DNA from 4 places in the Streptomyces sp. Tek67B01 genome. Region 2 is predicted to be linked to each of the others. Evidence: riboswitches for the same ligand, from Rfam matches in the RefSeq annotation. Region 2 holds a riboswitch; each other region holds the start of a gene.

Region 1 (3,432 bases), 2.8 Mb from region 2:
CAGATCACGGCGTCATACGTGCCCCGCAGCTCCTCCAGGCAGTCCGTGACGATCCCGAGCAACCGCTCCTGACGTCCGCCGTGGTAGCCGCGGGCGCTCATCTCGCCCACCGGCTTTCCCAACAGCACCACCTGGCTGCTGCGGTCACTGCCGGGCTTGAGCAACACCGGGTTCATCAGCGCCGTCGGCTCCACGCGCGCGGCCTGCGCCTGCATCGCCTGGGCCCGGCCGATCTCCGCGCCCTCGCGCGTGACGAACGAGTTCAGCGACATGTTCTGCGCCTTGAACGGCGCCACCTTCACGCCCTGTCGGGACAGCCAGCGGCAGATGCCCGCCGTGACCACGCTCTTGCCCGCGTCCGACGTGGTCCCAGCGACCAGCAGACCGCCGCCCCGCTTCGAGCCGCTCATGCCCGCCCCTTCCCCGATTGCCGGGCCGGCCACCAGGCCGACCGCGCTGCCGATCGCGCTGTCGACCACCGTGTCACCGCACAGCGCAGTGCCACACACGTCCCCAGTGCCACCCACGTCACCCGCTGCGAAAGCCGTACCGCCCGCTCGATGTCCGACACCTCGACCGGCCGCCCGGCGGCGCCGTTCAACACGGCCCGGTGCTCGACCCGGCCGCCGTACGCGAGGGTTCCGCCCAGCCGTACGCCCAGCGCCCCGGCGAAGGAGGCCTCCACTGGACCGGCGTTGGGGCTCGGGTGCGCGGCGGCGTCGGCGCGCCAGGCCCGTACCGCCCCCCGCCGGTCGGGTCCGACCAGTACGGCGGCGAGCGCGGTCAGCCGGGCGCCGGGCCAGCCCGCGACGTCGTCGAGCCGGGCGGAGGCCCATCCGTAGCGCAGGTAGCGCGGCGACTTGTGGCCCACCATCGCGTCCAGGGTGTTCACGGCGCGGAACGCCAGCAGCCCGGGCACGCCGGCGAGGGCGCCCCAGACCAACGCCCCCACGACCGCGTCGGAGGTGTTCTCGGCGACCGACTCCACGACCGCGCGGGCCAACTGCTGCTCGTCCAGGGCCTGCGGGTCGCGCCCGCACAGGTGCGGCAGCCGCTCCCGCGCCACCTCGCCGTCCCCGGCGGCGAGCGCCCCGCCGATGGCGCGGGCCTCCCGACCGAGCGAGGTGCCGCCGACGACGGCCCAGGTGGCGGCGGCGGTCAGGGCGATACGGGCGACCGCGGGCCGGGAGCGCACGGCGCGGGCGCCGAGCGCGCCTATCGCCGCCGCGCCCCCCGCGCACGTCAGGGTGTGGACCACGCCCCGTACCCGGTCGTCGCGCCACAGGGCGCGTTCGAGGGCGGCGGCGGCTCTTCCGAAGGCGGCCACGGGGTGCCCCCGGCGCGGATCACCGAAGATCCGGTCGCCGATCAGGCCCGCCGTGGCGCCGTACGCGAATACGCGATCGGCACGCATGGTGGCAGTTGTGTCCTCGCTCAGGGTCCGCGCCCTGGTTCGTGGTGTCCGGTGGCGAGAGTTCCTGGCTCCCGGGACGCACGGACCGCGTGCTCCCGGTGACAGTGGCGGGACCGCGCCGGATTCGCACCGGACTTCCTCTCCATGCCGCCGTATTGGCTCGGGCAGTCCACCACGCACCGCGAACGCCCGTCAACTTGCCGTTGACCTGCGGCGAGGGGGGTGGGGCGGCCGGGGCGGGGGCATGCGAAAGCTCCCCACGGGAATCCCGCGGGGAGCTTTCGACGGTCGTCGCGTCAGCTGACGATCAGATAGATCGCGTAGGCCACGGCGAGGCCGCAGAGCGCGAAGCACGCGTAGGCGCCGCTGCGGGCCGCGGTGGCGGCCCCACCCTGCTCGGTGGCCGCCTCGTGCCTGGAGAGGCCCACCAGCCCCAGGGTGAACAGGGCCACGAGGGCGACGGTGGCGGAGAGGCTGACCCCGAAGACGGAGCCGAGTGCTGCCCAGTCGATCTTCATACCGCTGATTCCTCTGTCGTTCTCGGGGTCAGACCGCCGCGGCCGGAGCCACGGGTGCCGGGGCGGCCGCCGGGATGGTGGCCTTGAGGTCCTCGTCGGTCACCGCGGCGGTGGTACCGGCGGCGGCGATCGGCGGGACGGTGACGGCGGCCATGGCCGTGGTGACGACGCCGGGAGCCTCGGCCGACTCGGCCTCCGTGACGTTGTGGTGGTCGACGACCTGGCGGCGCGAGATGAACCAGATCGCGGCGCAGGAGGCGACCAGGAAGACCACGACGGCGGCGACGCCGACGTTGCCGGTGCGCATGACCATCTCGGCGCCGGCGCCGACCAGGGCGGCGGCGGGCAGGGTCAGGCCCCACGCGATGAACATGCGGGTGGCGGTGGACCAGCGGACCACACCGCCCTTGCGGCCCAGACCCGCGCCCATGACCGCGCCGGAGCAGGCGTGGGTGGTGGAGAGGGAGAAGCCGAGGGTGGAGGAGGCCAGGATGACGCTCGCGGCCGAGGTCTGGGCGGCGAAGCCCTGCTGCGGGTGGAGGTCGGTCAGACCGCTGCCCATGGTGCGGATGATGCGCCAGCCGCCCAGGTAGGTACCCATCGCGATGGCCATGCCGGCGGAGACGATGACCCAGACCGGCGGGTTCGCACCGGAGTCCAGGGCGCCGCCCGCGACGAGCGCGAGCGTGATGATGCCCATCGTCTTCTGGGCGTCGTTGGTGCCGTGGGCGAGGGAGACGAGACCGGCCGAGGCGATCTGACCGGCGCGGTACCCCTTGGTGGCGGTCTTGCCGCCGACCTTGCCACCGAGCTTGTACGTGAGCCGCGCGGCGAGCATCGCGGCCACACCGGCCACGATGGGAGCGGCGACGGCGGGGATGAGCACCTTGGTGACGACAACGCTGCCGTTGACCGCGCCGAGGCCGGCCGAGGCCACCGCGGCGCCGATCAGGCCGCCCATCAGGGCGTGGGAGGAGCTGGAGGGAAGCCCGACCAGCCAGGTGACGAGGTTCCAGAGGATCGCGCCGACCAGGGCGGCGAAGATCACTTCAGGCTGGATGCCCTGCTCGTTGACCAGGCCCTTGGAGATCGTCTTGGCGACCTCCACGGACATGAACGCGCCGACGAGGTTGAGCACGGCGGACATGGCCACCGCCGTCTTGGGCTTGAGAGCGCCGGTCGAGATGGTGGTCGCCATCGCGTTGGCTGTGTCGTGGAAACCGTTCGTGAAGTCGAACACGAGAGCGGTGATGATCACGATCCCGAGGAGAAGCGTTATGTGCTCCATTTACCCAGGCTTCTGTTTGGCGTCAGTGGCTCGGCGACCGTAAGCAACCTGAGTGAACGGAAGATGAACTGGGGGAGGTCGGGTGGTGTCGCGGCTCCGGGCGCGATCGGGGCCTTCCTCCCGGTTCGGCCCCAGATCCAACGAAAAAGGCACGTCACGGCGGGTGATCGGCTCTCACGGGCAGGCGTTTCCGGGCGTCCCGGTGGCTCCTC
Region 2 (3,432 bases):
CGGACCTCGGCCGGGATCCAGCCGAAGCCCTGCACGGAGCCGCTGGCCTCGCGCAGCGCCTCGCGGGTCTGCGTGTCCCACACGCCGAGCTTCTTCAGCTCGTCCACCAGGTACGCGTTGACCTGGAGGAACTCACCGCTCAGCGTCTCGCGCTTGAAGAGGTTCGAGACCTGCGGCTCGATGCACTCGTACACGCCCGCGATCGAGGCGATCGTCGCCGTCGGGGCGATGGCGAGCAGCAGTGAGTTGCGCATGCCGGTCTCGGCGACGCGGGCGCGCAGCGCGTCCCAGCGCTCGGGCCAGTTCAGTTCGACGTCGTAGTGGTCCGGGTGCAGGACGCCGCGGGCGGTCCGGGTCTGCTCCCAGGCGGGGAGCGGGCCGCTGCGCTCGGCCAGGTCGCAGGAGGCCTCGTACGCGGCCAGCATGATCCGCTCGGAGAGCTTCGTGGACAGGGCCTTCGCCTCGGGGGAGTCGAAGGGCAGCTTCAGCTGGAAGAAGACGTCCTGAAGGCCCATCGCGCCCAAGCCCACCGGGCGCCAGCGGGCGTTGGAGCGGCCGGCCTGCTCGGTCGGGTAGAAGTTGATGTCCACGACGCGGTCGAGGAAGGTGACGGCGGTGCGGACGGTCGCGTCCAGCCGCTCCCAGTCGATGTCACCGGTCTCGGGGAGGACGAATGCGCCCAGGTTGACCGAGCCCAGGTTGCAGACCGCGGTCTCGCCGTCATTGGTGACCTCGATGATCTCGGTGCAGAGGTTCGAGGAGTGGACGACCGTGCCGGGTTCGGCGGTCTGGTTCGCCGTCCGGTTGGAGGCGTCCTTGAAGGTCATCCAGCCCTGGCCGGTCTGCGCGAGGGTGCGCATCATCCGGCCGTAGAGGTCGCGGGCGGGCATGGTCTTGCGGGCCAGGCCGGCCGCCTCGGCCCGGCGGTAGGCGGCGTCGAACTCGTCGCCCCAGAGGTCGACCAGCTCGGGGACGTCGGCGGGGGAGAAGAGCGACCAGTGGGCGTCGGCGTTCACCCGGCGCATGAACTCGTCCGGAACCCAGTGGGCCAGGTTCAGGTTGTGCGTACGGCGCTGGTCCTCACCGGTGTTGTCGCGCAGCTCCAGGAACTCCTCGATGTCCGCGTGCCAGGTCTCCAGGTAGACGGCTGCGGCACCCTTGCGGCGACCGCCCTGGTTGACGGCGGCGACGGACGCGTCGAGGGTCTTGAGGAACGGGACGATGCCGTTGGAGTGGCCGTTGGTGCCCCGGATCAGCGAACCGCGGGCGCGGATGCGGGAGTACGACAGGCCGATGCCGCCGGCGTGCTTGGACAGGCGCGCGACCTGGTGGTAGCGGTCGTAGATCGAGTCGAGCTCGTCCAGCGGGGAGTCCAGCAGGTAGCAGGAGGACATCTGCGGGTGGCGGGTGCCCGAGTTGAACAGGGTGGGGGAGGACGGCAGGTAGTCCAGGCGGCTCATCAGCCGGTACAGCGAGGCCACTTCCTCGACGGCCGGCACGCTGTCGTCGGCGGCGAGACCGCAGGCCACGCGAAGCATGAAGTACTGCGGCGTCTCGATCACCTGACGGGTGATGGGGTGGCGCAGCAGGTAGCGGCTGTGCAGGGTGCGCAGGCCGAAGAAGCCGAAGCGGTCGTCGGCGCCCTCGGCGAGGGCGTGCTCGACCAGCGCGTCGAGCCGGTTCGCGTGGGCAGCCACGAAGTCGGCCGTGCGGTCGGCGATCAGGCCCTCGCGGTGGCCCACCGCGACGGACGCGGCGAAGGAGGTCGCGCCCTGGCCCGCGGCCTCGTCGCGCACGGCCAGCGTCAACAGGCGGGCGGCCAGCCGGGAGTAGGCGGGGTCCTCGGAGATCAGCCCGGCCGCGGCCTCGGTGGCCAGCGAGCGCAGTTCGGCCTTGTCCGCGGCGGCGCTGCGGCCGCGCAGGGCGGCGGCGGCGACCCGGCCGGGGTCGGTGTCGGGGAGGTCGGCCGTCAGCTCGGTGAGGGTACGCAGCAGCGCGGCCCCATGGCCCCCGCCGTTGGTCGCACTGTCGGACGGGTCGGACTCGGCGCGCGGTGCGGCGGGCGCGATGGTCACGGGGGAGCTCTCCCTCACTCGGCTCCGGGATACCGTCGGTGCGGGGCGCGAGCGGGCGCGCGCGGGCGCGTCCCCAACTCTGGGCACGCTTGCGCCGCGCGGCGTCCACCGGCCCAACCGCGAGGCCCGGACGTGGCTGTACCCGGTTCGGTCGAGCCGGGCGCGCTGTCGGCAGGTCCTCGGACTTGCTCGTGCACCAATGGGCGCAGTTCATACCGTTGCGGGACAGTTCCGGATTCGCACCGGATTCCCCTGCGGCGACAGCGAGCACGAGCATACATGTGGGGGCACCCTCCTGGGGGACCCCCTAGATGTTGTGTCGCGCGCCGACTACAGCGCGAGACCGTACGTGAGCAAAGTGAGGTCGGGGACGGGTGCCCAGTCCCGTTCCGGCGACCGGACGAAGCCCAGGCGCTCATAGATCCGGTGGGCGCCGAGCATGTCCGGCGTGGTCGACAGGACCAGCCGCCGTACGCCCTCGACGGCCCGTGAGCGGTCGACGCAGGCCCGCACCAACGCCTCGCCTGCGCCCCGGCCGCGGCCCTCGCGGGCGACCGCCAGCATCCGGAACTCGGCCTCGTCCGCGCGGGCGATGTCGCACAGGAGGCTGCCCGGCGCGGCGAAGGTCACACCGCCCACCACGCGCCCGTCGCCCAGCACGGCGACGAGCACCTCGGCGGCCGCGGCGCGCCCGGGCACGTCCCGGAGCCTGGCGAGGTACGGGTCGTCCTCGCCGTACGTGAGCAGCCCGTCCTCCAGGTAGGCGCGGGCGGTGATGTCCCCGAGCGTCTCGTACTCCGCCGGCAGCGCCCGTCTGATCGTGATGTCCATGGCATCGAGTGTGCCCCTCGGGCACGGAAAGGGCCGCCGCGTTTCCCGGGGGGATACGCGGCGGCCCGTGGCCGGTTCAGCAGCAGCGGAAGCCCTCGCGCGGATCCGCCTCGCGGGAGTCCGTGCGGGCGCGCTCGAAGGCGCGTCGGGTGAGGACCTCGGTGTCCGGGTCGTGGGAGCGGGCGTGGGCCACGTAGCGGTCGTAGGCGGCCTCACCGGTGAACTCCCGTACGTAGTACCTGGCTTTGGCCAGCACTTCCCGGACGCCGCTCACGCCACCGGCTCCTTGGCCTTGCCGCCGCCCGAGTCGAGGCCGGCCGCGGCCAGCTCCGCCCGCTCCTCGGGCGTGGCGATCAGACCCGCCGGGGCGACGATCCTCGACTCGGTCCAGGGGACTTCGGTGAGGGTGACGCCCTGCGGCGCGCGGACCGCCTTGACGCAGACGCGGGCGGCGTCCACCAGCACGATGACGATCAGCAGGGCGAACAGCACCGACAGCACGCCGTCCACCGTGGCGTTGGTGACC
Region 3 (3,432 bases), 240 kb from region 2:
CGGAGCGGCTCGTCCTGGACTTCCCGCACCCGGCCACCTGCTGACCGCGCCGCGACCCGCGGCTACCGGTGCTCGGGGTTCGGGAAGTCGAAGCGGCACCCGGCGTCCCACTCCGAGCGCCGGTTGCCGTGCGCGGGAATGCCGCCGGCCCTCTTGAGGAGGGCGGCCAGGTGCATGAGGTTCCAGCTCATGAAGGTCGTGTTCCGGTTGGTGAAGTCGTTCTCGGGACCGCCCGAGCCGGGGTCCAGGTACGAGGGCCCCGGGCCGGCCTCGCCGATCCACCCGGCGTCGGCCTGCGGCGGGATCGCGTACCCGAGGTGCTGGAGGCTGTAGAGGACGTTCATGGCGCAGTGCTTGACGCCGTCCTCGTTGCCGGTGATGAGCGCCCCGCCGACCCGACCGTAGTAGGCGTACTGGCCCCGTTCGTTCAGGAGCGAGGAGCAGGCGTACAGCCGCTCGATGACCTGCTTCATCACCGAGCTGTTGTCCCCGAGCCAGATCGGGCCGCACAGCACCAGGATGTCGGCGTCCATGATCCGGCTGTACAGGACGGGCCACTCGTCGCTCTCCCAGCCGTGCTCGGTCATGTCGGGCCAGACACCGGTGGCGATGTCGTGGTCGACGGCGCGGACGAGCGAGGTCCGGGCCCCGGCGGCCTCCATGACCGCGCGGCTGCGTGCGATCAGGCCCTCCGTGTTGCTGGTCTCGGGGGACCGTTTGAGGGTGCAGTTCACGTACAGGGCGCTCAGGTCGCCGTAGTGGGGGGTCTGCGGGGATGCGGAGTCGTCGGTCATCCCACCACCCTGCTTTCCACCGGACGCGGCCGCCGGCGGGCGCGCGCGGAAGGGCCGGGTTGTGACCCGTCCGGACGGCCGACTAGGGTCAAGAGGCCTTGGTGTTCGGGAAACCGGTGGGAAACCGGTGCGGCCCTCGCCACTGTGATCGGGAAGTCCGGCTCCACTCTCCCCCAGACACTCGGTCCGGGAGGTGCCCCCAGCGGGAAGCCACTGGGCCCGCGCGGGAGACCGCACGGCCCCGGGAAGGCGGAGTCAGGGCGTCAGCACCCGTGAGCCAGGAGACCGGCCGGGGCGCGTTGTCCATCCACGAGGTGCTGGAGAGGTCTCCCCACTCATGCATATCGCCGAGGGCTTCTTGCCCCCGTTGCACGCGGCCGCCTGGGCCGTCGCGGCCGCCCCCTTCGTCGTACACGGTGTCCGCTCCCTGACCCGCGAGGTCAAGGCGAACCCGGAGAGCACGCTGCTGCTCGGTGCGTCGGGGGCGTTCACGTTCGTCCTGTCGGCCCTCAAGATCCCGTCGGTTACCGGCAGTTGTTCCCACCCCACCGGGACGGGGCTCGGCGCGATCCTGTTCCGGCCTCCGATCATGACCGTGCTCGGGACCATCACCCTGCTGTTCCAGGCCCTGTTGCTCGCCCATGGTGGCCTGACCACGCTCGGCGCGAACGCCTTCTCGATGGCGATCGCCGGGCCCTGGGCGGGGTACGGCGTCTACCGCCTGCTCAAGCGGTTCGACGTGCCGCTGATGGTGACGGTCTTCTTCGGCGCTTTCTTCGCCGACCTCGTCACCTACTGCGTGACCAGCGTGCAACTGGCGCTGGCCTTCCCGGACCCGGCGAGCGGATTCGCCGGCGCGCTCGCGAAGTTCGGCGGCATCTTCGCGGTCACGCAGATCCCGCTGGCCGTCAGCGAGGGGCTGCTGACCGTGCTCGTCATGCGGCTGCTGATGCAGTCCAGCACCTCGGACCTGGTCCGGCTGGGCGTCGCCAAGCTCACGGTCCGTGCCCGCGACGAGCAGGAGGCGGCGGCCTGATGGGCGGCACGAGCAAGAACACGAAGATCAACGTCCTGCTGCTGTTCCTGGTGGCCGCGCTCGCCGTCCTGCCCGTCGCGCTGGGCATGGGCGACGACAAGAAGGAGCCGTTCGCCGGCGCCGACAACCAGGCCGAATCGGCGATCACCGAGATCCGGCCGGACTACAAGCCCTGGTTCTCCCCGCTGTACGAACCCCCCTCCGCGGAGGTCGAGTCGGCGCTGTTCGCGCTCCAGGCGGCCCTCGGCGCGGGTGTGCTCGCCTACTACTTCGGGCTGCGCAGGGGCCGTCGCCAGGGCCTGGCGCAGAACCGGGGCGTGCGAGGCGGAGGCGAGCGGGGCGGGGACGCAGAGGTCCCCCCGGCGTCCTCCACGGAGTCCTAGCCGGTGCTGCCCATCGACGTGGCGGCGCACGGCAGCCGTTGGCGCCGGCGCCATCCGCTGGAGAAGGCGCTGCTCGGGCTCGGGCTCACCGTCACCGCCGTCGCGCTGCCGCCCTGGCCCGGCGGCCCGCTGGTCGCGGCGGCGACCCTGGCCGTGCTGCTCGGTCCGGCCGGGGTCGCCGGACGACAGCTGTGGCGGGCCTTCCGCGTCCCGCTGGGCTTCTGTCTCACCGGGGCGCTCCCGCTGCTGTTCGCGGTGGGCGGCCCGGCGGGGCCGGTCTCCCTGGCCCCGGACGGCCCCCGGCACGCGGCGGAGCTGCTGCTGCGCGCCTCGGCGGCCTCGCTCGGAGTGCTGCTGTTCGCCTTCACCACCCCGGTGTCGGACGTACTGCCCCGGCTGGTGCGGGCGGGGGTCCCGGCCCCGGTGGTGGACGTGGCCCTGGTCATGTACCGGATCGGCTTCCTGCTCCTCGATTCGGCCGCCCAGGTGCACCGGGCGCAGGCGGCCCGGCTTGGGCACACCGGTCGGGCGGCGCTGTGGCGTTCCCTGGCCGGCCTCGCCGCCACCTCGTTCGTACGGGCCTTCGACCGCGCGGCGCGGCTCCAGGAGGGGCTGGCCGGGCGGGGCTACGAGGGGGCGCTGCGGGTGCTGGTGCCGCAGGCGGCGCTGTCGTGGCGGTTCCTGGCCGCGTCGGCGGCCCTGCTGGGCGCGCTGGTCGCCCTCACCCTGACCCTGAAAGGGATGTACCTGTGAACCCGTTGGTGGAACTGGTGGGCGCGGGCTACGCGTACGAGGACGGGCCGGCGGTGCTGTCCGGCGTGGACTTCGCGATCGCGGAGGGCCGGGCGCTGGTCCTGCTGGGCCGCAACGGCAGCGGCAAGACCACGCTGATGCGGCTGCTGAGTGGGGGCCTTCGGCCGGGCGCCGGCGAACTGCGGCTGGACGGCGCGCCGGTGGGGTACGACCGGGCGGGGCTGACGCGGCTGCGGAGCCAGGTCCAGTTGGTTGTGCAGGACCCGGACGACCAACTGTTCGCGGCCTCGGTCGAGCAGGACGTGTCCTTCGGCCCCATGAACATGGGTCTGGCCCTGGCGGAGGTGCGGGCGCGGGTGGACTCGGCGCTCGCCGCGCTGGACATCACCGCCCTGCGGGACCGGCCGACGCACCTGCTCTCGTACGGGCAGCGCAAGCGGGCGGCGATCGCGGGCGCGGTGGCGAT
Region 4 (3,432 bases), 990 kb from region 2:
CGGGCAGCCCGGAGAGGTCCGCCTCGGCGCGGATCGTGGCAAAGGACTGGCGGTAGATGGCCGCGCCGTCCTTCTCGTACTCGAACACTGTGTACTCGCTCATTTCTTCGCTGCGTCGTGGGAGGTGGTGCGGCGTGCGTCCCTGAGGGCCGCGGCAAGGTCGGAGGGGTGTACGCCCTGGTGCGGGGCGCGGCCGGGGACGCGGAGGTCGTACCCGTCGGGGGTCGCGAGCACGTCCACCCAGGCGGTCCCGCGCGGGTGCCCGCAGCGTCGTTCGCATCCCGACCAGTGAACGGGCACCGGCCCTGCCGCCCGCGCGGTGACGTCCCGCGCGTCGGCGCGCACGTCGCGGTGGGAGCGGGCGCACCCCGGTTGGCCCGTACAGGCGGTGACGGATCGTCGGGGGTCGGCCGGGGCGGTGATCAGCCCGGCGTCGGCGAGGGCGGCGAGGGCGTCCCCCGCGGCGGGGGCGGTCAGTCCGGGGACGACGATCCCGCGCCAGGGGGTCAGGCGCAGCCGCCCCGTGAGGCCCGCCAGGAGGCTCCACTGGGCGGTGGTGAGGCGGCCCAGGGGCGCGAGCACGGAGAGCGCGACGCTCTGCCCGGGCCCTTCGACCAGGCCGGGTTCGGGGGCGGGATCGGAGGACGCGCCGGCCGGGGGCGCGGCGCCGGTGACGGGAATCGCGGTGGCGGTGATCGAAGAATCGGCCAACCGAACCCTCAACTCCCGTACATCGAGAGGATGTTCGGGAGGCAATTCGGTAATTCGCCAGGACCGCGCGCCGGCTTCCCGTGCGGCGTCGAGGAAGTACCGGGCGGCGACGAGGGCGGCCCGGGGCGCGTCGGCGGCGGCCAGCAGCAGGCCTTCGCGGGCGCCTGCCGTCGTGAGCAGGGCGTGCTCGGGGCCCCGTGCGAGGAGGGTCACGTCCGCGTCGAGGCGACTCACGTCGCCGCGTCCGTCGTCGAGGGCGAACAGGAACCGCCCGGACAGGGCGGTCGCCTCTTCGCTCGCGCAGAGCAGCCGGTCCAGCTCCGTGACCCAGGGCGCCACGTCGGGCAGCCCGCCCCGGTCGAGGCCGGTCAGCGGGGAGGCGACGACGTTGCGGACCCGCTCGTGGGAGGGCGCGGGCAGGAGCCCCGCGTCGGCCAGGACGCGGGCCAGTTCGCCTCCGCAGCCCTCCCCGAGGCCGCGCAACTGGGCGTTGCCGCGCGAGGTGAGGTCGATGTGCCCGTCGCCGAGCCGGTCCGCCGCGTCGGCGAGCATCCCGGCCGCGTGCGCCCCGAGCATGCCGCCGGGTATCCGCACCCGGGCGAGGTACCCGTCGTCCGCCCGGTGCAACCGCAGCGCGCCCGGGCAGGCGTCGCCTCGGTCCCGTATGACGGGTTCGTCCCGCGATGCGGCGGAAGGGGGCTGGGGCATGGCCGCGAGCATACCCACGATTCTGCGCCCGCCCGCTGTGTCGATCACCACCACTACCGGCCACATCCGGCCCCGCCGCACAATCCAGCCCCGCGACACAACCCACCCCCGCCGCACAATCCAGCCCGCCCCACAATCCACCCCCGCCGCACAATCCAGCCCCGCCGGCGTTTGAGGCGCAGGGGCCCGGGGGCAGAGCCCCCGCAACGGCCCGCACCCACGCCCGCGCCGCAACCACACCGCACCCCGCACCCGCGCCACAGGCATCCCGCACCCCGGCACCCACCCCCTCCCCCGGCCACCTAAGATGACCACCGGCGGGCCACACGGCCCGTCATCGCCGAGGACGGCGACATGGGAGGAAGCCCGGTGCGATTCCGGCGCGGTCCCGCCACTGTGAACCCCGCCGAGCGATCGGTCGGGTGAGTCAGGAACTCCCGCTGTCCTCACTGCCCGGGGCGCGGAAACCCCGAGGAAGGCCTGCCGCCGCATGATCCTGCTGCTGTCGACGTCCGACACCGATCTGCTCAGCGCCCGCGCCGCCGCCAACGGCCCCGTCCCGTACCGGTTCGCGAACCCCTCCCGCCTTCCCCTGGACGACCTGCCCGCCCTCCTCGACGGGGTCGAACTGGTCGTCGTACGCCTCCTCGGCGGCCTGCGCGCCTGGCAGGACGGCCTCGACCTCCTCCTGGCCCCCGACCAGCACCGCCCGGTCGTGGTCCTGACCGGCGAACAGGCCCCCGACGCGCAGCTGATGGAGGCCTCGACCGTCCCCATCGGCATCGCCGCCGAAGCGCACGGCTACCTCGCCCACGGCGGCCCCGCCAACTTGGACCAGCTGGCCCGCTTCCTCTCCGACACCGTGCTGCTGACCGGCCACGGCTTCGAACCCCCGGCCGCCGCCCCCACTTGGGGCCCGCTGGAGCGCACCCCGGCCCGTACCACCGGTCCCCGCATCGCCGTGCTGTACTACCGCGCCCACCAGATGAGCGGCAACACCGCTTTCGTGCACGCCCTGTGCGAGGCCATCGAGGCCCACGGCGCCCAGCCGCTCCCCCTCTACGTCTCCTCCCTCCGCGCCCCGGAGCCGGAACTGCTCACCGCCCTGGAGTCGGCGGACGCCATCGTCACCACCGTCCTCGCGGCGGGCGGCACGAAGCCCGCGACCGCCTCGGCGGGCGGCGACGACGAGTCCTGGGACGCGGGCGCGCTGGCCGCGCTCGGCGTGCCGATCCTCCAGGCCCTGTGCCTGACGGGCTCCCGCAGCGCGTGGGAGGAGAACGACGAGGGCCTGTCCCCGCTGGACGCCGCCACCCAGGTGGCCGTCCCGGAGTTCGACGGCCGCCTGATCACCGTCCCGTTCTCCTTCAAGGAGCTCGACGAGGACGGCCTGCCCGCCTACGTCGCCGACCCCGAGCGGGCCGCCCGCGTCGCGGGCATCGCCGTACGCCACGCCCGGCTGCGCCACATCGAGCGCCGTGACAAGAGGGTCGCGCTGGTCCTCTCCGCGTACCCGACGAAGCACTCCCGCATCGGCAACGCGGTCGGCCTGGACACCCCGGCCAGCGCCGTCGAACTCCTGCGCACCCTCGTCGCCGGCGGCTACGACTTCGGTCCCGTCGACGAGATCCCGGGCCTGGTCTCCGGCGACGGCGACGAGTTGATCCGTGCCCTGATCGAGGCCGGCGGCCACGACCAGGACTGGCTCACCGAGGAGCAGCTGGCCCGCAACCCCGTCCGCATCCCGGCCGCCGACTACAAGCGCTGGTTCGCCGAACTCCCGGCCGAACTGCGCGACAGCGTCAACGAACACTGGGGCGAGGCGCCCGGCAACATGTTCGTGGACCGTTCCGCGAACCCGGAGGGCGACATCATCCTCGCGGCGCTGCGCCGCGGCAACCTCCTCATCCTCATCCAGCCGCCGCGCGGCTTCGGCGAGAATCCGATCGCGATCTACCACGACCCGGACCTGCCGCCCTCGCACCACTACCTGGCCGCGTACCGCTGGATCCA

The links. A riboswitch is a leader RNA that binds a small molecule or an ion and turns the genes downstream of it on or off. The one in region 2 is predicted to bind cobalamin.
Region 1: it holds a riboswitch for cobalamin, as region 2 does, so the genes downstream of both, ACV7NM_RS24360 (cobalamin biosynthesis protein) here and ACV7NM_RS11435 (ribonucleoside-diphosphate reductase subunit alpha) in region 2, are expected to answer to the same signal.
Region 3: it holds a riboswitch for cobalamin, as region 2 does, so the genes downstream of both, ACV7NM_RS10410 (energy-coupling factor ABC transporter permease) here and ACV7NM_RS11435 (ribonucleoside-diphosphate reductase subunit alpha) in region 2, are expected to answer to the same signal.
Region 4: it holds a riboswitch for cobalamin, as region 2 does, so the genes downstream of both, cobN (cobaltochelatase subunit CobN) here and ACV7NM_RS11435 (ribonucleoside-diphosphate reductase subunit alpha) in region 2, are expected to answer to the same signal.

Annotation. Positions count from the first base shown of each region.
Region 1 is NZ_JBUYUY010000001.1:5,423,193-5,426,624, forward strand. Features, by position in the region: gene ACV7NM_RS24355 (cobyric acid synthase) at 1-410, opposite strand, end outside; gene ACV7NM_RS24360 (cobalamin biosynthesis protein) at 407-1,414, opposite strand; cobalamin riboswitch at 1,451-1,603, opposite strand; gene ACV7NM_RS24365 (hypothetical protein) at 1,711-1,932, opposite strand; gene ACV7NM_RS24370 (anion permease) at 1,961-3,220, opposite strand.
Region 2 is NZ_JBUYUY010000001.1:2,600,970-2,604,401, reverse strand. Features, by position in the region: gene ACV7NM_RS11435 (ribonucleoside-diphosphate reductase subunit alpha) at 1-2,075, opposite strand, end outside; cobalamin riboswitch at 2,229-2,352, opposite strand; gene ACV7NM_RS11430 (GNAT family N-acetyltransferase) at 2,406-2,906, opposite strand; gene ACV7NM_RS11425 (CstA-like transporter-associated (seleno)protein) at 2,983-3,180, opposite strand; gene ACV7NM_RS11420 (carbon starvation CstA family protein) at 3,177-3,432, opposite strand, start outside.
Region 3 is NZ_JBUYUY010000001.1:2,363,287-2,366,718, forward strand. Features, by position in the region: gene ACV7NM_RS10400 (AMIN-like domain-containing (lipo)protein) at 1-44, shown strand, start outside; gene ACV7NM_RS10405 (flavodoxin family protein) at 63-794, opposite strand; cobalamin riboswitch at 877-1,102, shown strand; gene ACV7NM_RS10410 (energy-coupling factor ABC transporter permease) at 1,132-1,830, shown strand; gene ACV7NM_RS10415 (energy-coupling factor ABC transporter substrate-binding protein) at 1,830-2,213, shown strand; gene cbiQ (cobalt ECF transporter T component CbiQ) at 2,217-2,966, shown strand; gene ACV7NM_RS10425 (ATP-binding cassette domain-containing protein) at 2,963-3,432, shown strand, end outside.
Region 4 is NZ_JBUYUY010000001.1:1,606,765-1,610,196, forward strand. Features, by position in the region: gene ACV7NM_RS07420 (precorrin-8X methylmutase) at 1-103, opposite strand, end outside; gene cobG (precorrin-3B synthase) at 100-1,419, opposite strand; cobalamin riboswitch at 1,743-1,869, shown strand; gene cobN (cobaltochelatase subunit CobN) at 1,910-3,432, shown strand, end outside.